3 regions of the Mesorhizobium sp. M0960 genome follow, and region 1 is predicted to be linked to each of the others. Evidence: predicted binding sites of a transcription regulator. Region 1 holds the regulator's gene; each other region holds the start of a gene.
What was found. The regulator PhoB, encoded in region 1, activates phosphate uptake and scavenging genes when phosphate is short. The targets are predictions, from matches to a motif close to TGTCATNNANCTGTCAT.

Region 2: a site for PhoB is predicted at 6,263-6,279, ahead of olsB (l-ornithine N(alpha)-acyltransferase). Genes of this name have one in related genera too.
Region 3: a site for PhoB is predicted at 1,519-1,535, ahead of NKH63_RS01805 (esterase-like activity of phytase family protein). Genes of this name have one in related genera too.

Annotation. Positions count from the first base shown of each region.
Region 1 is NZ_JAMYNN010000002.1:238,724-249,063, forward strand. Features, by position in the region: gene NKH63_RS06155 (CHASE domain-containing protein) at 1-570, opposite strand, end outside; gene NKH63_RS06160 (ATP-binding cassette domain-containing protein) at 700-1,500, opposite strand; gene NKH63_RS06165 (sugar ABC transporter permease) at 1,515-2,846, opposite strand; gene xylF (D-xylose ABC transporter substrate-binding protein) at 2,989-4,029, opposite strand; gene NKH63_RS06175 (ROK family protein) at 4,316-5,560, shown strand; gene phoB (phosphate regulon transcriptional regulator PhoB) at 5,570-6,259, opposite strand; gene phoU (phosphate signaling complex protein PhoU) at 6,276-6,983, opposite strand; gene pstB (phosphate ABC transporter ATP-binding protein PstB) at 7,016-7,819, opposite strand; gene pstA (phosphate ABC transporter permease PstA) at 7,816-8,667, opposite strand; gene pstC (phosphate ABC transporter permease subunit PstC) at 8,671-9,657, opposite strand; gene pstS (phosphate ABC transporter substrate-binding protein PstS) at 9,717-10,340, opposite strand, start outside.
Region 2 is NZ_JAMYNN010000011.1:125,268-135,607, reverse strand. Features, by position in the region: gene NKH63_RS20265 (DUF1772 domain-containing protein) at 1-253, shown strand, start outside; gene NKH63_RS20260 (RsmD family RNA methyltransferase) at 343-1,407, shown strand; gene NKH63_RS20255 (TrmH family RNA methyltransferase) at 1,408-2,271, shown strand; gene lspA (signal peptidase II) at 2,298-2,774, shown strand; gene acuI (acrylyl-CoA reductase (NADPH)) at 2,827-3,816, shown strand; gene NKH63_RS20240 (hybrid sensor histidine kinase/response regulator) at 3,905-6,193, shown strand; gene olsB (l-ornithine N(alpha)-acyltransferase) at 6,343-7,218, shown strand; gene NKH63_RS20230 (trimeric intracellular cation channel family protein) at 7,228-7,860, opposite strand; gene NKH63_RS20225 (TetR/AcrR family transcriptional regulator) at 7,936-8,586, shown strand; gene NKH63_RS20220 (quercetin 2,3-dioxygenase) at 8,640-9,419, shown strand; gene grpE (nucleotide exchange factor GrpE) at 9,539-10,174, opposite strand.
Region 3 is NZ_JAMYNN010000001.1:329,054-339,393, reverse strand. Features, by position in the region: gene NKH63_RS01815 (sugar ABC transporter substrate-binding protein) at 1-357, opposite strand, end outside; gene NKH63_RS01810 (TIM barrel protein) at 399-1,388, opposite strand; gene NKH63_RS01805 (esterase-like activity of phytase family protein) at 1,635-3,113, shown strand; gene NKH63_RS01800 (L,D-transpeptidase) at 3,261-4,049, opposite strand; gene NKH63_RS01795 (MATE family efflux transporter) at 4,249-5,721, shown strand; gene NKH63_RS01790 (MFS transporter) at 5,731-6,918, opposite strand; gene NKH63_RS01785 (TMEM175 family protein) at 7,094-7,669, shown strand; gene NKH63_RS01780 (hypothetical protein) at 7,792-8,073, opposite strand; gene NKH63_RS01775 (SDR family NAD(P)-dependent oxidoreductase) at 8,203-9,066, shown strand; gene NKH63_RS01770 (low affinity iron permease family protein) at 9,107-9,538, opposite strand; gene NKH63_RS01765 (DapH/DapD/GlmU-related protein) at 9,626-10,267, opposite strand.

The DNA.
Region 1 (10,340 bases):
GGTCTGCGCGGCACCCGTATCCTTGCCGAGCTGCACGAGCCCGCTGGCGTGCAGCTGGTCGTCGACCATCGCCTTTTCGATCGCCTCGCGCCGCACCGGCCCGGTGAACATATCATAACCGATGCTGGATTTATTGGACGGGTCCAGCGGCTCGAACAGCACGATGGGCGTACGCCACGGCAAGTTCGTGTCGGGATAGATCGGATGGCTTGCGCCGTGATCGTGCAGGATATCGCGCTCGACCGCCGCCTCGTTTTCAGTTTTCGCCAGGCGGAGGAAGCCGATGCCGCGCAGGCCGGCGAAATTATTGTCGATGTCGAGCGCGTTGAAGAAAGCCTTGAACTCGCCTTGCGAGATACCGCCATTGCGCGCATCGAACAATGCCCGGGTTGAGCGCAGCAGCGACAGGTCCAGGTCGATGCGGCTTTCGATCCGGTTAAGCGCGTCGTCCGCCGTCGCCTCGAATTTTATACGGGCGGCTTCCTGGGTGGCAAAATAGGCAAAACCCGCCATCGTCAGGCTGATCAGCGCGACGGCGATGAAAGCTACGGTCGGAAAGAGTTTCTTCAATTGCCGATACGTCCCGTGGACGGTTCGGCATCTTTATGGGCAACTCCCGACGCCAACACAATGGCGAGGCCAAAGCATGGTGACTGCTGGCACATTTTGGCGACTTGTGATTAGCCGGCTAATTCTCGTTCAGGCCGCGATCTTCAGGGCGCCCGGCCCTGGGATGGCGCCGGGCGGGCACTTGCCGAGGATGATCATACCGAGCACCTCGTCCTGGGTGACATCGGTCGTGCGCGCCGTGCCGACAACCCGACCGTTCTTCATGACGCAGACGCGGTCGGCAAGCTCGAACACGTCATGGATGTCATGGCTGATCAGGAAGATGCCGATGCCGTCGGCCTTGAGCTGCCTGACCAGTTCGCCGACCTGTGCCGTCTCCTGCGGCCCGAGTGCCGCTGTCGGCTCGTCCATGATCAGGATGCGGGCGTTGAACAGGATGGCGCGGGCGATCGCAACCGACTGCCGCTGGCCGCCCGAAAGCTTTACCACCGGCTCCTTGAAGCGTTGGAAGCGCGGATTGAGCCTGCCCATCACCTTGCGCGCCTCAGCCTCCATGGCGACGTCGTCGAGCGTACCCCAGCCGGTCATCAGCTCACGGCCGAGAAACAGGTTGGCAGCCGCGTCGACATTGTCGGCCAGCGCCAGCGTCTGGTAGATCGTCTCGATACCGTACTTCTTGGCGTCGCGGGGATTGGAGATCGAAGCCTCCTCGCCGTTGACGAAAATCTGGCCCGCATCGCGCTTGTAGGCGCCGGACAGGATTTTTATCAACGTCGATTTGCCGGCACCGTTATGGCCGAGCAAAGCCATCACCTCGCCCGGAAAAAGATCGACCGAGGCATCGTCGACGGCGCGAATGCCGCCGAAGGCGATCGAGATGTTGCGCATGTCGATCAGCGGCGTGCCCGTGGGAGCGGTCCTGTCTGCCATGCTCGTTCTCCTCACTAGACCCGTTTGCGATAGACGGTATCGAGCCACACCGCGACCACCAGCACGGCGCCGACAACGATGCTCTGCAGCGGCGAATCGATGCCGAGCAGCACCATGCCGGATTGCAGCGACTGCATCAAAAGCGCGCCGAGCATGGCGCCGAGCACCGTGCCGGAGCCGCCGGCGAGCGACGTGCCGCCGATCACGGCCGCCGCGATGACCAGCAGCTCGTCCAGGGTCCCCAGCGCATTAGTCGACGCGTTGAGGCGCGCCGATGCGATCGCCGCACTGATCGCGGCCAGCACGCCCATGATCATGAACACCTTCATGGTGACCCAGCGTGTGTTGATGCCGGCGAGTTCGGCCGCTTCCGGATTGCCGCCTATGGCAAAGACATAGCGGCCGAAACGGGTGCGTCTGGTGATGAAGGTCATGACGATGCCCGCGGCCACGGCCATCAGCACAGGTATGGCGATGCCGTGGGCGATGAACAACCCGCCCTCGGGAACGGTGATGCCGTTCTGCTGGGCATATTGGCGTACGATGCCGACCGGCCAAGGATAGGAATTGGCGATCCACACGGCGCCGAGGATGGCGGCGCAGGCTATCACGCCGAGCAAGCTTTCCGCCCAGACAGGGCGCAGCGGAAAGTTGAAGCGCTTGCGCTGCGAGCGGCCGTTGAAGAGCATGAAGGCAACGGCCGCGCAGGCGAGGACACCGACGATCCAGCTCCAGGTGGCGCCGATCGAGCCCCGTGGTCCGCCGCCCATCAGCTGGAAGGTCCTGTCCAGCGGCGCAACGGTGCGCCCGCTGGTGATCAGCCATGCCATGCCGCGCCAGACCAGCAATCCGCCGAGCGTCACGATAAAGGCAGGAACCTGGAGATAGGCGATGATGAAACCCTGAAACGCTCCGATAGCCAGGCCGAGCACCAGGCCGGCGGCCAGTGCGATGACCCACAGCCAGGGGCTGCCAAGCTGAAATCCCATGATGCGGACGAGGAATTCGGCCTGCGCCACGCCCATCACCATGCCGATCACGCCTTCCACGGAGCCGACGGAAAGATCGATGTTACGCATCACGATGACCAGCACCATGCCGGTCGCCATGATCGCCACCGACGAGGTCTGCACCGAAAGGTTCCAGAGATTGCGCGGCGTCAGGAAGAGCCCGCCCGACAGTATGTGGATCCCGACCCAGATGACCAGCAGCGCGCCGACCATGCCGAGCATGCGCGTGTCGAGTTCGGTTGCCTTGAGAAATCGGGCAACGACGCCGGCCTCCGATTCCCGCGCCCGGTCTGCCGTCGAGCTGTCGACCGGCGTGTTGGAAGTCGTGTCGGTCATGATGTTTCTCCCGCCGGGTTGCCGTCTGCCGCGGATGCCGGAAGCAGCCTAGAAGTTATCCGCCGGAAGCGGAAAAACAATTCTTTCTTGAAAAAACGCCGCGGCAAGCGGCCGCGGCGTTCGGACTTCTCGGAAACTCGGATCAGTTGCAGACCGGAACAGCGCCCGCCGCCACGCCCGCGCAGACCTCTTCTTTCTTGATCCAGCCGGCGTCGATGACGACGTTGAGGTTGTCCTTGGTGATGGCGACCGGGGTCAGGAACAGGGACTTTACGGTGTTGCCGCCGGGCGTGGTGAAATCCTTCACGCCGGCAATGTCGGTCATCTGCTTGCCGTCGGCCAATTGCGAGGCGATCTCGGCGGCGTTCTTGCCGAGCTCGCGCGCGTCCTTCCACACCGAGACCGTCTGTGTGCCGAGCGCGATGCGGTTCAGCGCGGCGTGGTCGCCGTCCTGGCCCGAGACCGGAACCGATCCAGCCAACCCTTGCGCCGTCAGTGCGGCGACGACGCCGCCGGCAGTGCCGTCGTTAGCGGCGACCACCGCATCGACCTTGTTGTCGTTCGCGGTCAGGAACTGTTCCATGTTCTTCTGGGCGTTGGCCGGCAGCCAGCCGTCGGTATAGGCCTCGCCGACATTCTTGATCTTGCCGCTGTCGATGGCGTCCTTCAGCACTTCCATCGAACCGGCAAAAAGGAAATCGGCATTCGGATCGGCGCCCGAGCCCTTGATGAAGACATAGTTGCCTTCCGGCTTCACCTTGAACACGTCGCGGGCCTGCATGCGGCCGACTTCCTTGTTGTCGAAGGTCAGGTAAAAGACGTCCTTGTTCTCGATCAGCCGGTCGTAGCCGACAACCGGAATACCTTCGTCCAGCGCCTTTTGCACGGCCGGCCCTATCGCCGAGGCGTCCTGCGCCAGGATGATCAGTGCGTTGGCGCCCTGCGAGATCAGGCTCTCGACGTCGGTGAGCTGCTTGCCCGGATTGGACTGTGCGTCGGCGGAGATATACTTGTCGCCGGCAGCCTCGATGGCCGCCTTCATTGCGGCTTCGTCGGTCTTCCAGCGCTCTTCCTGGAAGTTCGACCAGGAAACGCCGATGACCTTGTCCTTAGCCTGCGCCACCGACGCAAGCGCCAGCGTCATGGCGACACCCGCCAGAATGGCGGTCGTGAATTTCTTCATCATATCCTCCCTGCGCCGCGTACGGCGTGACCAATTGGCCCCAAAGGCCAGCTTAGAGGCGCTAATTTTTTCGAGCCTCGAAAAAATACTGGCCCGATCTCCCGCTGCTGTCAACATCGATTCTGATGGATTTTGATGTTGCTGCGACTTTTTTCGAGCTTCGGAATAAACGATGACAGCGCCCCCTGCATCTGACACTATTTGCCTCATCCGACACTATTTGTCGGCATTACCGACGGCTTCCGGTTCATGAGCGGCCGCGGCAAACCGGGAGGAAAGCAAAACGATGTCGGTCGGAATCCGCCATGACGATTTGCGCCGGCGCAACCGGGCGATGGTGATCTCGGCCGTGCGCCGGGCCGGCCAGCCATCGCGTACGGAGATCGCCGCAACCACCGGCCTCAGCCATTCGACCATATCGGCGATCTCCTCCGACCTGATACGGGAAGGCATCCTCGCCGAGAGCAAGGCAAGCGAACCCGTTTCGTTGAAACGCGGTCGTCCGCAGGTCGGCCTCGCCCTCAATCCGGAAGCGGCGGCGGTGCTGACCGTGGTGTTGTCGCTGAATTTCCTGTCGGCCGCCATCATCGACTATGCGGGGCAGGTGGTCGCCGAGGAACAGCGCCGGCTGGACACGCTGACCATGCCGCGCGACGAACTGATCCGCGAATGCATGGCCATCGTCCGGCGCCGGCTGGACGATCCAGATCTTGACGTCCGCAGTGTCGCCCGCATCGCCCTGGCGATTCAGGGAATTACCGACTCCCCTGCACGCGCCATGCTGTGGTCGCCGATCACGCCCCAGACGGACATCGCCTTTGCCGACATGCTGGAAGATGAATTCGGCATCGCGGCCACGGTGGAGAACGACTGCAATATGATGGCGGTGGCTTTGCGCTGGCGCGATCCGGATCGCTATCGCGACGACTTCATCGCCATCCTGCTTTCGCACGGCATCGGCATGGGGCTGGTGTTGAAGGGCGAGCTGTTCACCGGCACGCATTCCTCGGGCGGCGAGTTTGGCCACATGATCCATCGTCCGGGCGGCGCGCTCTGCCGTTGCGGGCGGCGCGGCTGCATCGAGGCCTATGCCGGCAATTACGCCATCTGGCGCAACGCCACGCAGATGAGCGAAGACAGCCAACCGGTCGCCGACGTCAGCGACGCCGACATGCGCGCGCTGGTGGTTCGGGCGCGCGAGAAGGACGGGCCGGAACGCGAAGCCTACCGCAAGGCCGGCGAAGCGCTGGGTTTCGGTCTCGGCTCGCTGTTCGCGCTGATCGATCCGGCACCGGTCGCAATGGTCGGCGCCAGTGCCGCCGCCTTTGATCTGATCGAGCCGGCCTTGCGGAAGGCCATCGCCCAGACCGCCGGCGGCCAGCATTCGGGCTCGATCTCCTTCGATACCGAGCCGAACGAATTGCCGCTGATCCGCGAAGGCTGTGCAATGCGGGCGTTAAGCTTCGTCGACCAGCAGATTTTCGCGCCGGGCGCGCAAATGAGGCCCGGCGTCAGAAAGAACGTAGCCTGACTGGGCGGGTCAATCTTCCCTGATCGCGTAGCCGGCACCGCGGATGGTGCGGATGACATCAGGCATGCGGCCGTTGTTGACGGCTTTGCGCAGCCGCCCGACATGCACGTCGACGGTGCGTTCGTCGATATAGATCGTCTCGCCCCAGACATTATCGAGTAACTGGCTGCGCGAGAAGACGCGGCCCGGATGCCGCATCATGAATTCGAGCAACCGGAATTCGGTCGGCCCGAGCCGGATCTCGGTCTTCTTGCGATACACCCTGTGCGATTCGCGATCGAGCACGATGTCGCCGACCTTCAGCACGCTGGACAGCACTTCCGGCTTGGCGCGGCGCAGCAGCGCCTTGACCCTGGCCATGAATTCCGGTGTCGAAAACGGTTTGACCAGATAGTCGTCGGCGCCGGTCGAAAGACCGCGTACCCGGTCGCTCTCCTCGCCGCGCGCGGTCAGCATGATGATCGGCAGCCGTTCGGTTTCGGGGCGCACCCGCAACCGGCGGCAGAGCTCGATGCCGGAAACCGCTGGTATCATCCAGTCGAGCACCAGAAGATCGGGCACATTCTCCTGCAAACGGATCTCGGCTTCGTCGCCGCGTGTCACCACCTCGACCTGGTAGCCTTCGGATTCGAGATTGTAGCGGAGCAGCACACCCAACGGCTCCTCGTCCTCCACCACCATTATGCGTGGTGCGATCATCGGCTGGGCACCCCCATCATGTCGCCGGTGCGGACATTGTCGTTTCGTCTTGCTTCGGACGATTGACCGGCAATTGCTCGCCGGTCAGCACATAATACGCATTTTCGGCGATGTTGGTGACATGGTCGCCGATCCGCTCCAGATTCTTGGCGCAGAACAGCAGATGCGTGCAAGCGGTGATGTTGCGCGGGTCTTCCATCATGTAGGTCAACAGTTCGCGGAACACCGACGTATATTTGACGTCGATGCGCTCGTCGGCGGCGCGTAGCTTGGCCAACGCGGCCGCATCGCCTGCAGCATACTCCTCGATGACGCCCTGCACCTGGATGAGCACCAGCTGCGCCATCGCATCGATGGAATGCGATAGGTCGCGCGGTGTGACGCTAAGGCCGACCGCACTCACACGCTTGGCGATATTCTTGGCAAGGTCGCCGATGCGTTCGAGATCGCCGGCCATGCGGATCGCCCCGACGACATGGCGCAGATCGTGGGCCATCGGCTGGCGCTTGGCGATCAGGGTGATGGCGCGGTCGTCCAGTTCGCGTTGACGCGCATCCATGATGGCATCGTCGGAAACGACGCGTTGCGCCAGCACGTTGTCAGAATTCAACAGGGCCTTGGTCGCCCCGCCGACCATCGAACCGGCGAGGTCGGCCATGTCGCGGATCAGCTTGCTGATCTGCTCGAGATCCTCGTCGAAAGAAGCGACTGTGTGTTCGCCCATGGTCCTGTCCTCATATGCGTGATCGGAACGGCTCAGCCGAAGCGGCCGGTGATGTAATCCTGCGTGCGCTTCTCGCGGGGCGACGTGAAGATCTTCTCGGTCCGGTCGAACTCTACCAGTTCACCCAGATACATGAAGGCGGTCTGGCGCGATACGCGCGCCGCCTGCTGCATGTTGTGGGTGACGATGACGATCGTGTAGTCGGCTTGCAATTCGTCGATCAGTTCCTCGATCTTGGCGGTCGACAGCGGGTCGAGTGCCGAAGCCGGCTCGTCGAGCAGAATGACTTCCGGCTTCACCGCCACGGTGCGGGCAATACAAAGCCGCTGCTGCTGGCCGCCTGACAGGCTCAAGCCGCTGGCGTTGAGCTTGTCCTTGACCTCGCCCCACAGCGCGGCCCGCTTCAACGCTTGTTCGACGCGGCCGTCCATTTCGGACTTGCCCAGATTCTCATAAAGCCTGACGCCGAAGGCGATGTTCTCGTAGATCGACATCGGGAACGGCGTCGGCTTCTGGAACACCATGCCGATCTTGGTCCTCAGGAGATTGAGGTCCTGCGAGCGGTCGAGAATGTTCTTGCCGTCGAGCAGCACCTGGCCCTCGGCTGTCTGCTTCGGGTAGAGTTCGTAGATGCGGTTGAACACACGCAGCAGCGTCGATTTCCCGCAGCCCGAAGGGCCGATGAAGGCAGTGACGCTGCGCTCGGGCAGCGACAAGGTGATGTCCTTCAACGCCTTGCTCTGGCCGTAGTAGAAGTTGAGGTTCTTGACCTCGATCTTCGTCTTCTCGGCGACCGTCTCGGTCATCGTCATGTCCGCGGACAACATCTGTGTCATCTGTCCTCTCTGCGTCCGGTAAGGCTGCGGGCGAGGATGCTCAAGCCCAGAACCGTCAGGGTGATTATGAGTGCGCCGGTCCACGCCAGTTGCTGCCATTCCTCGTAAGGGCTGAGAGCGAACTGGAAGATGGTCACCGGCAGGCTGGCCATCGGCGCGTTGATATTGCTGCTCCAGAACTGGTTGTTGAGCGCGGTGAAGAGCAGCGGCGCCGTCTCGCCGGAAATGCGTGCTATCGCCAGCAATATGCCGGTGACGATGCCGGACAATGCGGCGCGGTAGGCGACCGAACGGATCACCACCCAGCGCGGCGCGCCGATCGCGGCGCCGGCTTCACGCAACGCGTTCGGCACCAGGTTGAGCATGTCTTCAGTGGTGCGCACGACCACCGGAATGACCAGGATGGCAAGCGCAACGGCGCCGGCTATGGCCGAGAAATGCCCCATTGGCCGCACCATCAACTCATAGACGAACAAGCCGATGATGATCGACGGCGCCGACAACAGGATGTCGTTGATGAAGCGCACGACGGTGGTGATGCGCGAGAAACGCCCATATTCGGCCATGTAGGTTCCCGCCAGCACGCCGATCGGCGTGCCGACGACAACGGCGATGATCGTCATCAGCAGGCTGCCCGCGATTGCATTGAGCAGGCCGCCGGCCTCGCCTGGCGGTGGCGTCATCTCGGTGAAGACCGCGAACGAAAGCCCGGCTGTGCCCTTATAGACCAGTGCACCGAGAATGAGCGCCAGCCAGGCAAGCCCGATGCCGGCGGCGACGACGCAAAGCGCCATCATCACCGAATTTCTGGCTTTGCGGCGGCTGTGGAGCGATGAGGATGTCGACATCGGTCAGGCTCCCGTACGGGCGTCGATCCGCATCAGCATATAGCGGGCGGCGGCAAGGATCAGGAAAGTGATGACGAACAGGATCAGGCCGAGCGAAACCAGGGAAGAGGTGTAGAGATCGCCGTCGGCCTCGGTGAATTCATTCGCGATGGTCGCCGAGATGGTCGTGCCCGGCGCGAACAGGGAGGCGCTGATGCGGTGGGCGTTGCCGATGACGAAGGTCACCGCCATGGTTTCGCCGAGCGCGCGGCCGAGGCCAAGCATGACGCCGCCCATGATACCGATGCGGGTATAGGGAATGACCACGCGCCGGGTCACTTCCCAGGTCGTGCAACCGATGCCGTAGGCCGATTCCTTCAGCACCGCCGGCACCGTATCGAAGACGTCCTTGGTGATCGAGGTGATGAAGGGCAGCACCATGATGGCGAGGATCAGCGCCGAGGTCAGAAGGCCGATGCCGTAAGGAGGGCCGGCGAAAAGGCTGGATAGTCCCGGCACGCCGTGGAAGATGTTGATGATGAAGGGCTGTATCGTCGTCTGCAGGAACGGCGCGAACACGAACAGGCCCCAGATGCCGTAGATGATCGAGGGAATGCCGGCCAACAGCTCGACCGCTATGCCGATCGGGCGCCTGAGCGGGCGCGGGCAGAGTTCGGTGAGAAACACGGCAATGCCGATGCCGATCGGAACCGCGATCAGGATGGCGATGGCCGCCGTGACCAGCGTGCCGTAGATCGGCGCCAGCGCGCCAAATTTTTCCGTTACCGGATTCCAGCTTTCAGTCGTCAGGAAAGAGAACCCGAAGGACGACAGGGCCTGCCATGAGCCGGCAAACAGCGAGATTGCGACACCACCGAGGATGACCAGCACAAGAATTGCGGAAGCGCGGGTGAGTCCGCGGAATATGGCGTCTGTGAGCGCGAAGCGCCGCACCGTAGCTTCCCTGGCCCGGGCTGCAGATGATAGCATGGCATCGGAAGCGATGGTCATTGGGTCCTCGCGATTGAAGGCAACAGGGAGGGCGCCGTCGACGCCCTCCCTGGAGGAGATTACATAGCCGAGTAGAGCGGCTTGCCGTCGCTGCCGACGACTTCCTTGGCCCACATGGCCTTGACGCTCTCGACCACCTTGTCGGGCATCGGAACGTAGTCCAGCTCGCCGGCCATCTCGTCGCCCTTGTCGTATGCCCAGGCGAAGAATTTGAGCGCTTCGCCGGTGGTCGCCGCGTCGTCCGGCTTCTTGTACAGGAGGATCCACGTCGCCGCCGTCATTGGCCAGGACTCGGCGCCCGGCTCGTTGGCGAGGATGACGCCATAGCCCGGCTGCGAGCTCCAGTCGGCATTGGCCGCTGCCGCCGAGAATGCCGCCGCGGTGGGTTCGACCTTCTTGCCGTCCTTGTTGATCATATCGGTGTGGGTGAGCTTGTTCTGCTTGGCATAGGCGTATTCGACATAGCCGATCGCGCCGCCGGTCTGGGAGACGTTGTTGGCAACGCCCTCATTGCCCTTGGCGCCGATGCCCACGGGCCATTCCACGGCCTTGTCGACGCCGACCTTTTCTTTCCAGTCCGCGCTGACGTCGCCGAGGTAGTATGTGAAGTTGAACGTCGTGCCCGACCCATCGGAACGGTGAACGACCGCGATCGCCTGCGAAGGCAGCTTGACGTCGGGATT
Region 2 (10,340 bases), on a different contig from region 1:
GCTGCGCGGCGACCGCCCGGCATTCTGGTGGGTGTTGGCCGCCACCATGCTTTATCTGATGGCGCTTGTCGCGTGGGTTGCGCTCGTCAAACCGGCAAACGATGTCCTGGCCACCTGGGTGCCTGGACCGATCCCGGGCAATTTCGAAGCTATCCGGAGCCGCTGGGAAGCCGGCCATATGGTCGTCACCGGCTTCAAGGCCGTCGGTTTCATCGCGCTCGCAGTCGGGCTGCTGTCGATCAGGCGTGGCTGATCCGTTCGCAAACGCCTGCAGCCCTTTTGTTGCGCCGGTCAATTCGCTGTGGCAGAAGCGGCGCAGCCGCCGTCCGGAGATGCGCCTTCTTGAAACCTTTTCGCGACAAACGCCGCGACAGCCGCCCGCCCGCGAAAAAAGGCGGGATAGAGCAGCCGCGGCGGCGCGACCCCAATCCAACCGCTGGTCCGGAGACGAAACCGCAGGACCGGTCCGAGCAGAAAGCAGCGCCGCGCCCACTTTCGCGCCGCGATGGCGCGCTGCCTGCCGAACATCTGCCGCTGATCCTCGAAGTCGGCGCCAGTCAGGATTACGCGCTGCTCGACAGCGGCGCCGGAGAAAAGCTCGAGCAATACGGCCCCTACCGCATCGTTCGGCCGGAGGGCCAGGCGATCTGGCAAAAGGCATTGCCGGCCAGGGACTGGGAACGCGCCGATGCCATTTTCACCGGCGATACCGACGAGGAAGGCATCGGCCGCTGGCGCTTTCCGAAGACGCCGCTCGGCGAGACCTGGCCGATGAAGCATGACGGCATGGACTATCTCGGCCGCTTCACTTCGTTTCGCCATGTCGGCGTCTTTCCCGAGCAGGCCTCGCACTGGGACCACATGGCCGGGCTGATTGCGGCGGCAAAACGGCCGGTGAAGGTGCTGAACCTGTTCGGTTATACCGGCCTTGCCTCGCTGGTGGCAGCGCGTGCCGGCGCCGAGGTCACCCATGTCGATGCTTCCAAGAAGGCGATCGGCTGGGCGCGCGAAAACCAGGAGATGGCGGGCCTGTCGCAAAGGCCGATCCGCTGGATCGTCGACGATGCCGTGAAATTCGCCGAGCGCGAGGAGCGCCGCGGCAGCCGCTACGACATCATCCTGTTCGACCCGCCCGCCTATGGCCGCGGACCGAAGGGCGAGGTCTGGCATCTGTTCGAAGATTTGCCGGCGCTGACCGACATCTGCCGTGCGATCCTGACGCCGAAGCCGCTCGCTGTGGTGCTGACCGCCTATTCGATCCGCGCCTCTTTCTTCGCCATCCACGCCTTGATGCGCGACACCTTCGCCGGCATGGGCGGCACGGTCGAATCCGGCGAATTGATCATCCGCGAGAAATCCGCCGGCCGGGCGCTTTCGACCTCGCTGTTCTCGCGCTGGGTGGCCTGAATGAGTGCGTACGAACGGCACGCGGGCGCGCCAGGGCAGGTGAAGGAAGTCACCAGCCTCGCCAATCCGCTGGTCAAGGACATCAAGGCGCTCGCGCAGAAGAAATTCCGCGACCAGCAGAATGCCTTCATGGCCGAAGGCCTGAAGCTGGTCATCGACGCGCTCGATCTCGGCTGGTCTATCAGGACATTGGTTTTCGCCAAGGCCGGACGTGGCAATGCGGCGGTTGAAAAAGTTGCGGCGCGCACGGTTGCCGCCGGCGGCACCGTACTTGAAGTTTCGGAAAACGTGCTGGTCGCCATCACCCGCCGCGACAATCCGCAAATGGTCGTCGGCGTGTTCTCGCAGAAATTGCTGCCGCTGAAGGACATTCGCGCCCATGATGGCGACGTCTGGGTGGTGCTCGACCGCGTCCGCGACCCCGGCAACCTCGGCACCGTCATCCGCACGGTCGACGCCGTCGGCGCCAAAGGCGTCATCCTGGTCGGCGAGACCACCGATCCCTTTTCGGTCGAGACGGTACGCGCCACCATGGGCTCGATCTTCGCCGTGCCGGTCGCCAAGGCGTCGGCCGAGGCTTTTCTCGCCTGGCGAAAGAGCTTTCCCGGCCTCGTCGCCGGCACCCATCTTAAGGGTGCGGTCGATTACCGCTCGGTCGATTTTTCAAAAGGCCCGGTGCTTTTGATGATGGGCAACGAGCAGCAAGGCCTGCCTGACGAGCTTGCCGCAAGCTGCGACAAGCTGCTGCGGATACCGCAGGCAGGCCGCGCCGATTCGCTCAACCTTGCGGTGGCCACCGGCGTCATGCTGTTCGAGATCCGGCGCGGCGCGCTGAAGCTCGGCCCGGAGGATGCCCGATCGTGACATCCCAAACCGTGAAACTGCAAACCATGAAGTCCTGGAGCCCCTACGCTTTTCTGGTTGTCGCCGCGATAGCGCTCGACCAGTGGCTGAAATATCTGGTCGAGACCGGCCTTGCCTTCCAGGAAAGGCTCGATCTCCTGCCGTTCCTGGCGCTGTACCGCACCTACAACACCGGCATCGCGTTTTCGCTGTTTTCGTCCTTCGGCGACACCGGCCTGGTGGTCGTCGCGGTTCTGGTGGTCGCTTTCGTTCTCTATCTTGCGGCCCGCACGCCGCCCGGCCACCTGCTTGCCCGCGTCGGCTTCGCGCTGATCGTCGGCGGCGCGCTCGGCAATCTGATCGACCGCGCTGCCTATGGCCATGTCATCGACTATATTCTGTTTCACATGCCGGTCTGGTCCTTCGCGATCTTCAACCTCGCCGATGCCTTCATTTCGGTCGGTGCCGTGCTGGTCGTCTTCGATGAGCTCATTGGCTGGTGGCGCGGAACATCGAGCGATTGACCTCACTCGCCCGGCACCGCACATTTCTTATTTGCAAGCCCGAGGAGAAAAAATGCCCGAAGCCTTCAAAGCCATCCTCGTTTCGCGCGACGCCGAGAAAAACCAGTCGGTCGCGGTGACCGAGCTCACCGAGGCAGACCTGATGGAAGGCGACGTCACCGTCGCGGTGGAGGCGACGACGGTGAACTACAAGGACGGCCTTGCAATCACCGGCAAGGCGCCGGTGATCCGCCGCTGGCCGCTGGTGCCGGGCGTCGATTTCGCCGGCACCGTCATCTCGTCTTCCAATCCCGACTGGCGCGAGGGTGACAAGGTCATATTGAACGGCTGGGGCGTCGGCGAGACGCATTTCGGCGCCTTTGCCGGACGCGCCCGCGTCAAGGGCGAGTGGCTGGTACCGCTGCCGGACGGCATGAGCCCGCATGATGCGATGGCGGTCGGCACAGCCGGCTACACCGCCATGCTTTGCGTCATCGCGCTGGAGCGCCACGGCATCGTGCCCGACCGCGGCCCTGTGGTGGTGACGGGCGCTGCCGGTGGGGTCGGGTCGGTCGCGGTCTCGATCCTGTCCAGCCTCGGGTATCACGTCATCGCCTCGACCGGCCGCAGTGCCGAAAGCCCCTATCTGACCGACCTCGGTGCCGCGGAAGTGATTTCACGCGACGAGCTTGCGCAGCCTGCAAAACCGCTAGCCAAGGAACGCTGGGCCGGCGGCATCGACGCTGTCGGCAGCCACACGCTGGCCAACGTCCTGTCGATGACCTCCTATGGCGGCGCCGTTGCCGCTTGCGGCCTCGCCGGCGGCATGGACCTGCCGGCAAGCGTCGCCCCGTTCATCCTGCGCAGCGTCTCGCTGCTCGGCATCGATTCGGTGATGGCGCCCAAGGCGGTCCGCATCGAGGCCTGGCGCCGCATCGGCACCGATCTCGATCACGCAAAGCTTGCCAGCCTGTCGACGAGCATCGGCTTCGACGGCATCATCGGCGCCGCGCATGACATCGTCGAGGGCAAGATCCGCGGCCGCGTGGTGGTGGACATGTGAGGCTCCAAAGGGAAAAAAAGAGCGCGACCGCTAAAATTCGAACGATCAACCACAACCTTCAATAAGCTCTGTCTGGCAGGAATTCCGTATGATTGCGGAACCCGGCATCAGAGAGGCGGAACCAGCCGAACGGGCCGACCGGGCGGCCCCCGAGGCGTCAGGGCGGCAGCTTGTCGCCGCGCCGCCGCTGGCGCCGGAATTGCCGGACGCCAACCGCCACGGCCTGCCCTTCCTGACTCTCGTCGCCATCGTCGTGCTGGCAGGCCTGTCGCATCTGACCGGAGCGCCGATCTTCATCACCATTGGCCTTTTGGCGACAGCCATCGCCGGGCTCGCCATGCATCTGCGCAACAGGCGCACCCAGCGTCGCGCGGTGGCCCTGCTCGATGCCACGACCGCCCGCAGTCGCGCCGAGATCGAGACGCTGGCCGACCGCATGTGGGAGATGCAGGAGAGCGAGGAGCGCTTTCGCGGTCTGATCGATGCACTCGGCGATCTCGTCGTCCACCGCGACCGCGACGGCCATATCGTCTACGCCAACAAGGTTTTCGCCGACCTTGTCGAAACCGACCAGCGCGACCTCGCCGGCAAGACCCTGGCCGAACTAGGCATCGATGTCGGCATCGTTCCCGACGCCGCCTTTTCCGACCATGAATGCCTGAGTTCCACTGATGTCGCCATTCGCACGCCGGACGGCCCACGCTGGTTCTCTTGGATCGAGCTGTCGGTGCGCGACAAGGACAGCGGCGCCGTTTCGCATCGCGCCATCGCCCGTGACATCACCGCCCGCAAACGCGCCGAATCCTCGCTGATCACCGCCCGCGAACGGGCCGAATATGCGAGCCAGGCCAAATCGCGCTTCCTCGCCACCGTCAGCCACGAGATACGCACGCCGATGAACGGCATCATGGGCATGGCCCGGCTTCTCGCCGACACCAGCCTTTCGCCCGAGCAGCGGACCTATGTCGGCGCCATCTCGACCTCGGCCAGCGCGCTGCTGGCGCTGATCGAGGACCTGCTCGACTATTCCAAGATCGAGGCCGGCCGCTTCGATCCCGAACCGCAACCGATGTCGGTGCGCGAGATCGCCGACAATGTCATCGAGCTTTTGGCGGCGCGGGCTTTTGCCAAGGATATCGGCCTCGGCTGCCATGTCGAACCCGACGTGCCGCAGCTGATCACCGCCGACCCCGGCAGGGTCAGGCAGGTGCTGCTCAACCTTATCGGCAATGCCGTCAAGTTCACCGACAGCGGCGGCGTCCTGGCAAGCATCGGCCGCGTCCGCACCGAAACCACCAACCGCATCCGCTTCACCATCAGCGACACCGGCCCCGGTCTGCGCGAGGAGGACATGGAGCGCATCTTCGAGGACTTCGAACAGGCTGACGGCACCTCGACCCGTACGCATGGTGGTGCCGGCCTCGGTCTCGCGATTTCCAAGCGCCTGGTGACGGCGATGGGCGGCACTATCTCGGTGTCGAGCCGGCTTGGCCAGGGATCCGAATTCGTCTTCGAGATTCCCGCTATTTCCGCCGTCGAGGCGCTGCAGATCCGCCAGAACGCGCTGTTGGGCCGGCATGCGGTAATCGTGTCGAAGAACCTGGTCGAGGCCGAAGCCATCGCCCGCACCATTCGCGCCAATGGCGGAACGGTCGATCTGGCCGCCGCCGCCGCCCAGGCCGCCCCTTTCGCCGAGGGCTGCAACGTGCTTCTGGTCGATGCTGCCATGGAGCAAAGCGACGGCAGGCTGCTCAGGCGCCTGCGCCAGAGCGGATTTGTCGATTGCGAGGCGGTGACGCTGATCGCGCCGACCGACCGCGGCATGCTTGGCGAGTTCCGTGCCAACGGTTACGCCACCTTCCTGGCGAGGCCGGTGCGCGGCGAGACATTGCTGCGCGTGCTTTTGACCAGCCACGCACCGGTCATCGCCGAGCCGCAACCGCAAAAGCGCGGCGCGCAGGCTGGGCACGCCATTGGCGGCCGCCAGCAGGGCCTGTCGGTGCTGATCGCCGAGGACAACGACATCAACGCCATGCTGGCCCGCGCCACCCTCCTGAAGGCCGGGCATCGGGTGAAAGTGGTCGGCAACGGCAAGGCCGCGGTCGAGGCGGTCATCAGCACCGGCCATAAGCACCGCTACGACGTGGTGCTGATGGACCTGCATATGCCTGTCATGGACGGGCTGGACGCCATCGCCGCCATCCGCCGCCATGAGGAGGAGACCGCGGTTCCGCCGGTGCCGATCATGGTGCTGTCGGCCGACAGCCAGGAAAAGACCCGCCACGCCGTGCTCGCCCACGGTGCGAGCGGCTTCGTCACCAAGCCGCTCGACCCTGATGCCCTGGTTCATGCGGTTGAAGGGCAAGTGGCCGCCTGAGGCACAACATAGACGGTCGATAGATTACCCAGCCGACGAAGTATTGCCCGCAGAGCCGTATCACGGTACTGTCACAATCCTGTTGCACCTACACCGTATCCCCGTGCCAAGAGGGATGGCTCGAAGGAGAATCACTCGTGCATACAGTCATGCCGGAATGTGATGCTCGGCCGAACGCCAGCGGGCCTTTGCTCGTCGGCCGGAACGCCGATGCCGTCATAAAAGGCGCATCGCTCGGCCGCATCGGCAATCTCGAAGTGCGGCTCGCCCGCAACGAGGCCGAGATCGCTGCCGCGCAGGAAGTGCGCTACCGGGTGTTCTACGACGAGCTTGGTGCCAGGAAGGACCTGTTCCAGATGCAGGACCGCCGCGATGCCGACCGCTTCGATCCCCTCTGCGACCATCTGCTGGTCTTCGATACTTCGCTTTCCGGTCCCGAGCATCGCCGCATCGTCGGCACCTACCGCCTGCTGCGGCAGGAGATTGCCGCGGCGGCGGGCGGCTTCTATTCCGAAGGCGAATTCGAGTTGACCAAGCTGATCGCGCGACATCCCGGCCAGCGCTTCCTCGAGCTCGGCCGCTCCTGCGTTCTGCCGGAATACCGCTCCAAGCGCACCATCGAGGCGCTGTGGCAAGGCATCTGGGCCTATATCAATCATTACGGCATTGGCGTGATGACCGGCTGCGCGTCGTTCCACGGCACCGTGCCGGCGGCACATGCAGAGGCGCTGACCTATCTTGCCCACCACTGCCGGACGAATTCATCGTGGGACGTGCGTGCCGTCGCCGGGCGCTATTGTTCGATGGATCTGATGCCGATCGAAGCCGTTAACACCAAGGCGGCGATCGCCGCGATGCCGCCGCTGGTCAAGGGCTATCTGCGCGTCGGCGCGCGCATCGGCGACGGTTGCGTCATCGACCGTGAATTCTCGACGGTCGACGTGTTCGTGGTGATGCCGGTCAAGGAGATCGGTGCCCGCTACGTCAATTATTATGGCGGGGAAGCGCAGCGGTTTGCAGCCTGACACCTTAAATCAGGGAATATCTTCCGGACGCCGGCCAGGCTTGCTTTTGTAGGACGGAAAGGCCCAGCCGAATTTCAGCGCGCCGCCGCGTACGCAGAAAGCCGCCATGAAACCTGCCAGGCCCGACGCAAGCGGCGGCAGTCCGGCGAAATCGCCAAGTGTGTAGAGGCCGGCGCCGGCAAGCGCTGCGGTAACGTAGATTTCCGGTCTCAGGAGCACCGAAGGCTCGCCTGTCAACAGATCGCGCAGAATGCCGCCAAGGGTTGCGGTGAGCATGCCGGTGACGATCGAAACTGCAGGTGACCCGGTGATCGTCAGCCCCTTGGCCGCGCCAATCACCGAAAATGCGGCAAGACCTATGGCGTCGAGCCAGAGCAGCAATTTGTAGCGCGACTCGAAACGATGTGCGCTGAAGAAGACGACGACCGCCACCGCCGCACAGATTAGCACATAGTCGCGGTTTCCCACCCAGAACACGGGCACGTTGAGGATGACGTCGCGAAACGTTCCGCCCCCGATGCCGGCAACGCTAGCCAGAAACAGGTAACCGATAATGTCGAGCTGTTTGCGCGAGGCGGCCAGCGCACCGGTCGCCGCGAAGACGGCGACGCCGGCATAGTCGAGAAGCTCGATCGGGTTCATGGAGGGAATAATGAAATACCGAGTGGGGAATAGCGAGTGGCTCCTGCGAATCTGGATTGACTCCAGATAAATTAAATGATTGAATTGTTCATTCAATTATTTGGGTGGACGTCTATGTCCCCTCGCCGCTACAGCATGGCTTCCCGGACTGCCGCCTTCGCCAAGACGAGGCAGCGCATTCTCGACGCGACAATCAAGCTGCACACCCAGAACGGCATCTTTGGCACGACTTGGAAGGATATCGCTACGGAAGCCGATGTCGCCGTTGGCACCGTCTACAAGCATTTTCCTACTCTGGATGACCTGGTGCCGGCGTGCGGCGAATTGCTGATGGAGCGCCTGCGTCCTCCGTCGCCCGAAGCAGTGAGGGAGATAATCGGCGACGCGACCGATCCTGAAGAACGGCTACGCCGGGTCGCCAACGAGCTGTTCGCCTTCTACCAACGTGGCGGACGGCATCTCGAAAGCGACCTGCGCGAGCGCGAGCTTCCGGCCATGCGGGAATGGGAGGAATACCTGCGACACATGGTGGCCGGATTCGTGCGTGAGGCACTGGCGCACGACGGTCCGGGCGATGATGTCGTGCAGGCAATCAGCTTTCTATTCGACTTTCCGACGTTCAACGCCATGCGGATACGCGGTATGACGGTGGACCTCGCCGTCGAAACGGCAACGACAATGGCGCTCTGCTGGCTCAAAGGCAGAGGCCGGACGAGCACGTCTTGAGCGAACAGAATGCGGGAGGCGAAACAAAGGTCAGATGGCAAAGGGAGGAAGTCATGGACACGAATGTCGTTGAAATCACTGAATTTGCATTGAAGCCCGGATTCACCGAGCAGATGTTCCTGCAGACTAGGGATGAAGTGAATGACGAGGTGCGAAAGCTCAGGGGTTTCCTCAACCGTCGCCTGCTCAAATCCGCAGGCGGCTGGACGGAGATATTCGAATGGGCGGACATGGACAGCGCCAAGGCGGCTGGCGAGGTCTGGTCCTCCCTGCCCGGCATCAAAAACTATTGCTCGATGGTGAATTCCGCCTCGATCAAGGTCGGCTACCATTCTGTGGCGGCCGTGGCTGGCGGCGAAGCTGGCAGGAGCACTCCCCACGCCTTTTGCAGTCACGCCTTGGAAGGAGAGGCGCGCTGGTGGCTTGGCTCGCTAGCGGTGATCAAGGCGACAGCGGTCCAGACCGCGGGCCAGTTCACGCTGATCGAAGTGCTCGAGAGCGAAGGTGAGGCGCCGCTGCATGTGCACCATCGCGAGGACGAGTCATTCCTGGTGATGGAAGGCGAGATCGAGTTCGAGATCGGCGGTAAGGCGATTATGGCTGGACCCGGTTCGTTTCTCTTTGGGCCACGCGATGTGCCGCACCGCTATACGGTCAAGCGTGGGCCGGCCCGGATGCTGTTCTTCTTCACGCCTGGCGGTTTCGAGGAACTTCTGAGGGCGACCAGTGTGCCCACCGCCGACAGGCGCATTCCTCCGGACGGCGAAGGAATGCCGGACATGGAGACATTCCCCGACGTGGTCCGCCGCTATGGCTGTGAACTGCTGAGCTGAGGGCAGGAAAGCCTGCACGGCGAACTGTTTGATCGCCCTGAAATCGGATAGGTTGGGGGCGGTCGATCATCCCTCACGCTTTGATGGCGGTTGCTGGCTAACGGAGCCCTACTCCCAGTTCACGCATCCTTCTCAGCCTGCTCGTTCACCGGCCCCGGCTCCACCGGCGCTTCGCTTGCCACATGCTTGGGGCCGCCCTTGGCGACGCCGACCATGGCCGGCCGCAGCACGCGCTCGCCGATCGAATAGCCGGGCTGCACGACCTGGACGACCGTGTTGGCCGGCACGTCGGGATTGGGCACCTCGAACATCGCCTGGTGGAAATTCGGATCGAATTTCTCCCCCTCGGGCTCGAGCTTCTTCACGCCGTGGCGCTCCAGCGCCGACAGCATGGCGCGCTCGGTGATCTCGACGCCGTCGATCAGCGCCTTGAAGCCGGCATCACCCGACGCCTTGGCCTCCTCCGGGATGGCATCCAGCGCACGGCGCAGATTGTCTGATACCGACAGCATGTCGCGGGCAAAATTGGCGACCGCATAGGCGCGCGCATCGTGGACGTCTCGGGCGGTGCGGCGGCGCAAATTCTCCATGTCGGCCGCCACGCGCAGCGCGCGATCCTTCAGCTCTTCGTTTTCCTTCAGAAGCCGCACAAGCGCTTCATAGTCGCCGTCGACGCCGCCTTCCCTTGGCTCCGCGGCAGCCTCGGTCTTCTCGGCTTCATCGGGCGCGCGTTCGTCTTTTGCCTGGTCGCTCATCGCCGTTTCCCGTCATTTTCAAATGGTGTGGATTTGCGCCCGATATCGAGGTTTAGCGGCCAAAAATCAAGGGGCAAGCGATACTGCAGCCGCTGTTGCGGCTCGATGGCGGACGGCGCAAACCTTTCGATTTAATTCAAACTTTACCGTAACCGCCGGCTTTGCT
Region 3 (10,340 bases), on a different contig from region 1:
AACGAGCAGCACGTTGTAGCCTTGCGTGACCAGGCCTTCGGCGATGGTGAGCTGGCCGAGCTGGTCGCCCTCGCTCTGCGCCGCCTGGTAGACGACGGGCACGCCGATGCGGTCGCCGAACGACTTGTAGCCCTCACCCAGCGAGCGCCAGTATTCGTTGGTCAGCGTCTTGGAGACCGCACCCGCCTTGGTGCCCTCGGGCAGCTTGGGGAAAGCCCCGAACTTGGCCTCGAGCTGCGACCAGTCGATGCGATCCTTCTCGGTGTCGGAATTGAGCGGCGCGAGATCCGCGGAAAACACCGAGCCGATGGACAGCGTCATCAGGGCAGCGGTAGCGGTGACGAGCAGAAATTTCATGGTCTTTCCTCCCTTGTTGAAAAACGGTGATGGCGCCGGCCTCAGCTGTCCGGCCCGAGCATGGCTTCCTGGATGATGGCCTGCGACGCGACCGCGTCCTGACGATCGACGGCGGCTGACAGGCGGTTGTCCTTTTCCAGCCGCTCGACGACGCGCAGCATGCGCTTGACGGTGGCGATGTTGACTTCGCATTCGTGGACGGGATCGAGCCCGGTCATGTCGGGGAACGTGTCGAAGTAGATGGCCCCGGCATAGCCGTCGCGGCGGATCTGCCTGAGCAGCTCGATCGTCTGCAGCGTGTGCACGGCACCGACCATCAGGCCGTCGTCGCGCTTGGCGTAGCCGTCGTTGAGGTGCACGCCGAGCAGCTTGCTGTGCCGTGCTATGAGGGCGGCAGCGAAAGCCGGCTGCTCGTCGGCATAGAGCACGTGAGCGAAATCGAGCGTCACGCCGAGATTGGGCAGGCCGATCTCGCGGATCGCCAGCAATGTCGTCGCCGCATCGGGCATCAGGCTGTAGGAGCGCGGCTCGTTGGGTTTGTATTCAAGGCTAATCTGGCAGCCCGGATCATGCGCCGCTACTTCACGAATGCCATCGATTTCGTGTTGCCAGAGTGTTGCGTAGTCAGCCTGGAAGGCGTAGTCGAAGCCATCCTGCCCGAGCCACAATGTCATCAGGCTGGCGCCGGCCTCGCGCGCGGCGTCGATGCCGGCCTTGGTCAGGTCGATGGCCTCGCGGCGAACGGAAGGATCCGGATTGGTGAAGGCGCCGAGCTTGAAGGCCGGATTAGAGTAGTAGCGCATGGCGAAGCCATTGATGGAAAGCCCGAGATCGCTGAGTTTGCGCGCCATTTCCGCAGGTTTTTCATCGACATGATCGGGGAAGTTGAGGTCGAGATCGGTCAATTCCGCAACCTTCGCCGCACGCGCCGCCATTTGCAGCATGGACGGTTTACCAACAAGATCAGGCCACTCGGCCTGTGGCCGCGAGGCAAAGGAATTGAGGCGGGTGGCGAAGCGACAGACTGTCATCGGTGATCTTTCATTGTCATAACTTCACACAAGAATGGTTATTTGTAAAGTTATTAATTGCTCTTTCGATAGCAACGATTCGCCATGCACAGGCCAGTTGCGACCACACGAGGCCAGGCAAGCGCAGCACTGTCACGCAAGTATCATGTTCGCGTCCTAGATCGCTTCTCCGAAGGCTTTCGCGGCATTCTCGATGCGACGCGGCGCTTTTCAGATCCCGGCAGCTTTGTCTCAAAGAGGATATCCATGAAAAACCTGCACCGAACCGCGCCCCTCGCTGTCGCGCTCGCGATGTTCACCGCCTTGAGTCCGGCCTTGGCGGAAAACGCCGCGACCGTCGGCGGCGCCAACTTCGTCAACAAGGGCCTGGTCGGCGTCGGCCGCATCCCGGCCAGCCAGAAAGACAGGTTCGGCGAGACATTTGGCTCCGGCTCGGGCATGGCGATTGACGCTGCCGGCTGGACGCATGGCGCCGATGGCTACAAGGGCTCGCTATGGCTGCTGCCGGACCGCGGCTACAATGTCGTCGGCACCACCGATTACCGTCCGCGCCTCAACACGATCGCCCTCGAGTTCGCCCCGATCGCGCCGGGTGCAGTGCCAGCCGCCGGCCAGGAACAGTCGGGCCTCAAGGCAACGCTAGCCGACACCATGCTTTTGACCGACGACAAGGGCATCGATGCAACCGGCCTAGATCCGCTCAACGGCGTGCGCGCAGCGACCGACGACATGCCGATCCTGCCCGAAGCCAACGGCAAGCTCGCGCTCGATAACGAGGCGATCGTGCGGCTGCCCGACGGCACCATGTTCATCTCGGACGAATATGGTCCGAACATCTACCACTTCTCCGCCGATGGGCGTCTGATGTCGGCAACGCAGCCACCGGCGGCGCTTGTCCCGATGCGTCATGGAACGCCGAACTTCGCGTCCAACAATCCGGGACCTGGCGCGGCAGACCCAGATCCGAAGGATCCCGAAACCGGCCGCCAGAACAACCAGGGCCTCGAAGGCATGGCACTGACGCCCGACGGCAAGTTCCTGATCGCGGTGCTGCAATCGGCCCCCAGGCAGGATGGCGGCGATTCCGCTTCGACGCGCCAGAACACGCGCGCGCTGGTCTACGATGCCTCGGATCCGGCCCAACTCAAGCTTGCGCATGAATATGTTGTGCCGCTGCCGGTGTTCACCGATGCCAAGGGCAAGACCAAGATTGCCGCGCAGAGCGAAATCGTGGCTCTGTCGGACAAGACCTTCCTGATGCTGGCGCGCGACAGCGGCAACGGCCAGGGGGTGAAGGGCGACACCTCGCTCTATCGCGAGATCAGCGTCGTCGATGTGTCGGTGGCAACCGACATCGCCGGCACCGAGTTCGACAAGGACAAGCCGGTTGCGCCCAAAGGTGAGCTCGATCCCTCGGTGACGCCGGCCAAGCTGACGCCGTTCATCGACATCAACGACAAGACCGAGCTCGGCCGCTTCGGGCTGCACAATGGCGCGCCCAATGACCGCAACAACCTTTCGGAGAAGTGGGAGGCGATGTCGGTGGTGAGCGTCCTCGATCCAACACGGCCCGACGACTATTTCCTGTTCGTCGCCAACGACAATGACTTTCTCACCCAGGACGGCTTCCAGGTCGGCGCGGCCTACAAGGCCGAAGATGGCGCCGATGTCGACACGATGTTCCTGGTCTATCAGGTCACGCTTCCAGGCCTCGCCGGGAAGTAGCGACACCCCCAGGCAGGCGGCCGCGCCGAACGCGTCCGCCTGCCTGGCACGATCGAACGGTCGGGCCCTTCAGTTGCGGCTCGCCGGCACAAGGATTGTGTTCTAGTGGGTTTGCAAAACCTAAGACTGACGATCCGTCGAAGGCACTTACCTCAACATCTCCGCGTCCTTTGGCACGCCCGCATCGATCGGCTCGGCCGTCCTGTCCGACACGGCGGCGATCTTCCCGGCGGCCGACAGGTTCGGGCGCACGAAGACCGGCGCGACGCCGTCGACGCGGCTGTAGAGGTCGATAATGTCCTGATTCATGAAGCGCACACAGCCGGAGGAAGCGTTCTTCCCGATGGAATCCCACTCCGGCGTGCCGTGCAGCCGGTACATCGTGTCCTTGCCGTCGCGGAAGAGATATAGCGCGCGTGCGCCCAGCGGGCTGTGCGGGCCGGGCGGCATGCCGTCCTTGTATTTCGCCAGTTCCGGCCGGCGCTGGATCATCTCTGGCGGCGGCGTCCAGACCGGCCACTTCTTCCTCGCCTGAACCACAGCGCTGCCGGTCCATCCGAAACCGGCCTTGCCGAGGCTGACGCCATAGCGAATTGCCTTGCCGCCGTCGCGCACCAGATAGAGGAAGTGCTCGGAGGTATCGACGACGATCGTGCCGGGTTTTTCTCCGGTCGGATCGGACACGATTTGGCGCACGAATTTCGGATCGACCTTGGCTACCGGGATTGCCGGCAGTTGATAGCCCTCGTCGACGCGCGCCGCATACATACTTGCGGCATCGCCGAAAGCCGGATCGCTTGGCGCCGCGGTCACTGGCGGCGCCGCTACGTCCGTCGTGGTGCACGCCGAAAGAGCCACGGAGGCCGCGCCCAAAGCGGATGCACCAAGAAACGCACGCCGGTTCAGGCGCTCAAAAAACAGCGGAATATCGGACATGAACCCCCGGCTTGCCCATGAGATCCAGGAAAGATGCGGCCCCACGCGTGCAGGATCAATATACGATTCCGGAAGCTTTGAGAACATGATTGGATCAAGGCACGCCAGGCGGAATTCGCAACGCTGCGTCGACCTGTCTCGTTAAATCGGCAATCATTGCGGACCGGACTCAAGATAAGCCTTCGCCGAGTTGCCTGCCATGGACGACAAGATGCCCGCACGCCGGCGGACCAGCGACCTCACCAGTGGACCTATCCCGCGTACATTGCTGCTGTTCGCCCTGCCGGTGCTCGGCTCCAATGTTCTGCAGTCGCTCAACGGCTCAATCAATGCCGTCTGGGTCGGTCGTTTCCTCGGCGAAGCGGCGCTGACCGCCACGTCCAATGCCAACCTCGTGCTGTTTCTCATCCTCGGCACCGTCTTCGGCATCGGCATGGCGGCGACCATCCTGGTCGCGCAATCGGTCGGCGCCCGCGATCTGCCCGAAGCCCGCCGCATCGTCGGCACCAGCGCCACCTTCTTCTTCCTTGTCTCGGTGGTGTTCGCGGTCTGCGGCTGGATCTGGGTCGATACAATCCTCAATGCGCTCGGCACGCCGGCCGATGCGTTGCCGCTGGCGCGCTCCTATCTGCGTATCATTTTTCTCGCCGTACCGATGATGAACCTGCTGTCCTTCGTCATGACGGTGCTGCGCGGCGCCGGCGATTCGCGCACGCCTTTCCTATTCATGGCGCTGGCCGTCGTGCTCGACGTCATTTTGAACCCGTTGCTTATTCTCGGCATCGGCCCGTTCCCCGAACTCGGCATCGCCGGCTCGGCCACCTCGACGCTGATCGGCCAGACGGTAAGCGTGCTTGCCATCCTGATCGTGCTTTATGCGCGCAAGCACCCGCTGCGGCTGGCCGGCGCCAATCTTGCTCTGCTGCGGCCGGACCCGGCGCTGCTGCGCATTGTCGTCTTCAAGGGCGTGCCGATGGGCCTGCAGATGATCGTCGTCTCGTCCGCGGCGCTGACTGTGATGGGCATGGTCAATGCCTACGGCTCGCAGGTCGCGGCTGCCTACGGCATAGCCGCCCAGCTCTGGACCTATATCCAGATGCCGGCGCTCGCCATCGGCGCCGCGGTCTCGTCCATGGCGGCGCAAAATGTCGGCGCCGGGCGCTGGGACCGGATCGGCCGCATCGCCGCGTCCGGCGTCGGCTTCAACCTTGTGCTTACCGGCGTGCTTGTCGCGCTGCTGTTCGTATTCGATCGCGCGGTGCTCAGCCTCTTCCTCAGCAGCGACAGTGCAGCGATCGACATCGCCACCCACATCAACAAGGTCGCATCCTGGTCCTTCATCCTGTTCGGCATCACCATCGTGCTCTTCGCCACTGTGCGTGCCACGGGCGCGGTGATGCCGCCGCTGATCATCCTGGTGATCTCGGTACTTCTGGTGCGCACCAGCTTCGCCTATTTCTTTCGAAGTGCGATCGGTGAGGAAGCGTTGTGGTGGAGCTTTCCGGCCGGCTCGATAACCTCGCTCGTGCTGGCCACGGCCTATTATCGCTTCGGCGGTTGGCGCAGCGTGCACATGATCGAGAGCCGGCCGGCTGCCGGCGAACCGCCGGATACCGGCCTCGGCGTGCCGCGCCAGCGCGCGCATCTTTCGCCCGAGACGCCGAACGGCTGAAAGGCCGGCTCAGCGCGCGTATTTCGCGCCAAACCCGAGCGCCACCAGGGAAAAGACGACAATCATGCCGGCAAAGGCCAGGCTCGCCACGGTCGCGCTTGCCACGGTCGACAGGATGCCGATGCCGATGACCGGCAGCGCGTTGCCGCAAAAACAGCAGATGAAGAAGGCCGAGACCACTTCGGCGCGCCGGTCCGCCGGCGCGATCTCGTTCACCACTTGCAAGCCGCCGCGATAGCCGAGCGCTGCCGACACGCCACACAGAGCACTTGCGGCGACCATGATGGCCATCGAGGCGAAGACCTGCGCCGCAACGATCAGTGCGACGCTGGGGATCATCAGCGCAAGTGCCGCAAACATCGCGGCCCGGCTCGAAAGACGCGTCGTCGCCACAATGGTGCCGGCCGCCACGATCGACAATTCAAAGAACAGAGCGCCGGCTACCGCATGGTTGGCTACCTGCAGTTGCTGCGCCAGGATGCTCGGCGCGAGTGCCGCATAAAAGCCGACGAGCGCCATCGCGCCAAAGCCGGTCACCGCCGGCGCAACGAAATTTGCGCGGATGTCATCAGGCACGGAAAGCCGCGGCCGCATCGAGACGTCAGCCAGTTTTCCCGGCCGCGAAACGGTTTCCTGCGTACGCCAGATCAGCAGGGTTACGATCGCTAGCATCGCCAGGTGGACGACGAATATCAGCCTGAGCGGCCAAGGTGCGTATTCTGCGAGCAACCCGGCCCCCAGCGCACCAATGCCGAGGCCGAGAAAATTGGTGCTGGTGGCAATCGTCGCCGCCTGTGACTTGTCGTTGGCCGAGAGCAATTCGGCGAGCCAGGCCGTCCCAGTCCCGGCGCCGACGCCAATTCCCAATCCGCTCAAAATCCGGGCGATGTCGAGCCACGCGACATTTTCTGCGAACAGGAAAAACACCGCGCTGACGACGGCCACCGCCATCCCGGCCAATGCCATCGGACGGCGCCCGATAACATCGGACACACGGCCCAACATCAGCAGCGCTGCCAGATTGCCGATGACATAGACGGCGTAGACCAGCGTCAAAGTGATCTGCGAGAAGCCGAAGACCTGCTTGTAGATGATGTAAAGCGGCGTCAGCGCCGTGCTGCCGGCGAAAAGAGCCGCGATCATGGCAGCCACGGCAGCCGCTGCGGCGCTGCCGCCGAGTTCGTGATCGCGCGTCATGACTTGAGCGTGAGCTGTCATTTTTCGACCTTTTGCTGTTCGGGATCTGACACCAAACGCCTTTTTCGCGTCAGCCGTTCCCCCTTCCCGACTTGCTCCTGACAAGTTTGGCAGCTTTGCCGATGGCGCTGAGCGAGATCCTCTTTTAACCTCAGCGGATTGTCAGGGGAGATTCATGGGCAAAGGACGGGTCGAGGCATTCACCGATGGCGTGGTCGCCATCATCATCACCATCATGGTGCTGGAATTGAAGGTGCCGCATGGCGAGGATTTTTCCGCGCTGGCACCACTCTGGCCGATATTCCTCAGCTATGTGCTGTCCTTTATCAATGTCGGCATCTACTGGAACAATTTGCACAACATGTTCCATACCGTGCAGCGGGTTGACGGCCGCGTGCTGTGGGCGAACCTCAACCTGCTGTTCTGGCTATCGCTGATGCCGGCGACGACAGCCTTCATGGGTGAGAACCATTTCGCGCCCGTGCCGGTCGCCGTCTATGGCGTCGACCTGGCGCTCTGCGCCATCGGCTTCAACATCCTCACCATGGCCCTGCATCGACTGCACAGCAGCGAAACCCTTTTCGCCAGGGCATTGGGCAATGACCTCAAGGGAAAGATCTCGCTGGCCCTCTATATCGCCGCCGTCGCACTGACCTTCGTCAATCACTGGATCGGTGTCTCGATCTATGTCCTGGTAGCGCTGATCTGGTTAGTGCCGGACAGGCGCTTCGAGCGGCTAATCGAGAAATAGACAAACCATGATCCCGAACCGAAGGACCGCGTCAGCGAAAAGTGGATGCCGGTTTTCGGAAAAGATCATGGTCCAACGAGAAGATAGAGCCCATCCCGAATTTTATCGGGATGGAACAGGCTCTAGCCTCGCATTTCCTTCAGCTTTTCCGCTACCGAGGCGGCAAGGTCGGCGTAGCGCTCCTCCAGCCGCTCGGCCGCCTTGATCACTGAAAAATCATGGCCGAACTTTTCCAGCGCCATACGCAGCTTTTCGACGAACTCCGCCTGTTTTTCGAGCGCCGAAAAAAGTGTTTTCACTTGCGCTTCGCTGATGTCGGGATTGGCAAGCATTTGCGGCACTTCGCGGCTCATCTGGTCGCCGGTTGCGGTCTGTTCTTTCAGGATCTCGATCCAGTCGGTCAATCGTCAGTCTCCTTTTTCGATATCAGCATGCGCAGCGCCCGCCGACGCGGTCAACCCGAAGATACCGGCATCGGCTTGCGCGAGCCTCGTTCCGCGCTAAGTTCGCCGCGGCCAGAACAGGAGAAAATCATGACCACCAACGCCGAGATCCAGACCGCCCTGCCCGCACTTGCCTCCGGTAATGTCGCCGTCATCACCGGCGCGGCCAGCGGCATCGGCCTTGCCGCGGCCAAACGACTAGCGGCGATGGGCATGAAGATCGTGCTGGCCGACATCGGCGGCGCACGCCTCGATGAGGCCCGACACGCCGTCGCCGCCATCGCCGGCGAGAGCGCCGTGCTTGCCGTTGCAACTGACGTCTCGAAAGCCGACGAGCTCGACCGACTGGCCGAACGGACATTCGGCGCCTTCGGCGACGTCTCGCTGCTGATGAACAATGCCGGCGTCGGCAACAACCCCGGCAAGCCCTGGGAGAACCGCGAGGCCTGGAAGCAGTTGCTGGACATCAATTTCTGGGGTGTCATCCATGGCGTCGAGGCCTTTGCGCAGCGCATGCTGGCGGCGGGAAAGCCGGGTCTGATCGTCAACACCGGCTCCAAGCAAGGCATCACCACGCCGCCCGGCAACCTCGCCTACAACGTCTCCAAGGCTGGCGTGAAGACCTATACCGAGGGCCTTGCACACGCGCTGCGCAACGAGCCCGGCGCCAATGTCGCGGCGCATTTGCTCATTCCCGGGTTTACCTTTACCGGCCTGACCGAAGGTGCGACCGAAAAGCCGGCCGGCGCCTGGACCGGCGAGCAGGTCATCGACTTCATGCTGGCCTCGGTGCTGCGTGGCGATTTCTACATCCTGTGTCCCGATAACGAGGCGACCCGGTCCATGGACGAAAAGCGCATGGCTTGGGCGATTGGCGACATCATCGAGAACCGCCCTGCCCTGTCGCGCTGGCACCCGGACTACAAGGAAGCCTTTGCAGCATTCATGAAATGATCCGGCGAACGTCGCGCAGGAACCCGGACAACAGGCTCCCTCACGCCGAAGCGTGCTTCTTCGCGTTGCGCTTCTTGGCCACGGCTTTGGGTGCGGCCATGTCGGCAACCTGTTCGTCGTGCCGCTTCGCCGCGCGTTCACATTTGGCCCGGATTTCCTCGACTTCGGATTCGGTCAGGTGCTCGATGCCGATAAAGGTATTCTTGGCTTTGCTGACGCGGATCAACTCGTCGAGCTTGGCCTGGATCGCTGCACTGTCGCGGTTCTGGGTGTTCTGGATGAGAAACACCATCAGGAAGGTGACGATCGTGGTGCCGGTATTGATGACGAGCTGCCACGTGTCGGAAAAGCCGAAGACCGGACCGCTTGCCGCCCAGACCACAATGATCAGGAAACAGACGGCAAACGTCGGCGGCAGACCGGCAAGATGGGCGATATGGTTGGCGATCCTGGTGAACAGCTTTTCGATCATGGCAGGGAGAAACAATCGGCAACTGCTTCGAGTTCCCTGCGAGGAGGAATTCACGGTCAAACAGCGCACGCGCCGCGCTCGCAACGATCAGGCGGCGTCGTTTTCCCAGCGGTCGAGGAAAGCCTCGATGGGCAAGGCCTGCATGTCGGGGACTGCCCTGGCCAGTTTCTCGACCGGCCAGTCCCACCAGGCAAGACGTTCGATCCGTGCCGCAGTTTCCGCGCTGAAGCGCTGGTACAATGGCCTGGCCGGAACGCCAGCGACGATTGCATAGGCCGGCACGTCGCGCGTCACCACCGCGTTGGCACCGACGATCGCGCCGTTGCCGATCACTATGCCAGGCATGATCACCGCGCCATGGCCGATCCAGACATCATGGCCGATGCTGACGGCTTTCGCCCGCCGTCGGTTGCGGAACGCCTGATCGACACCCAGCCAGCGGAAGTACTCGTTGGGCCGGTAGCTGATCTTGTGTTGCGTCAGCCGCTCGACCGGATGTTCCAGCGCATTGATGCGGCTGTTGGCGGCAATCGAGCAGAATTTGCCGATCGTCGTATAGATCGCTTCAGCGTGGCGCTCGAAGTAGGAGAAATCGCCGACCGTCACCTCGCGTAGGATGACCCGCTCGCCGATCGACGCATAGCGTCCAAGCTTGCACGCCTTCAGCTCCGCCGTCGGATGGATGCGCGGCTCGGGATCTTTCAGGACAAGGTGTTCGGGACGGTCCATGCGCGCGCTTTACGCCGGCACGCATAGTCTCGCAAGCCGAGTGCAGCGCCGCGCATCCGTTTGGATGCGCCAA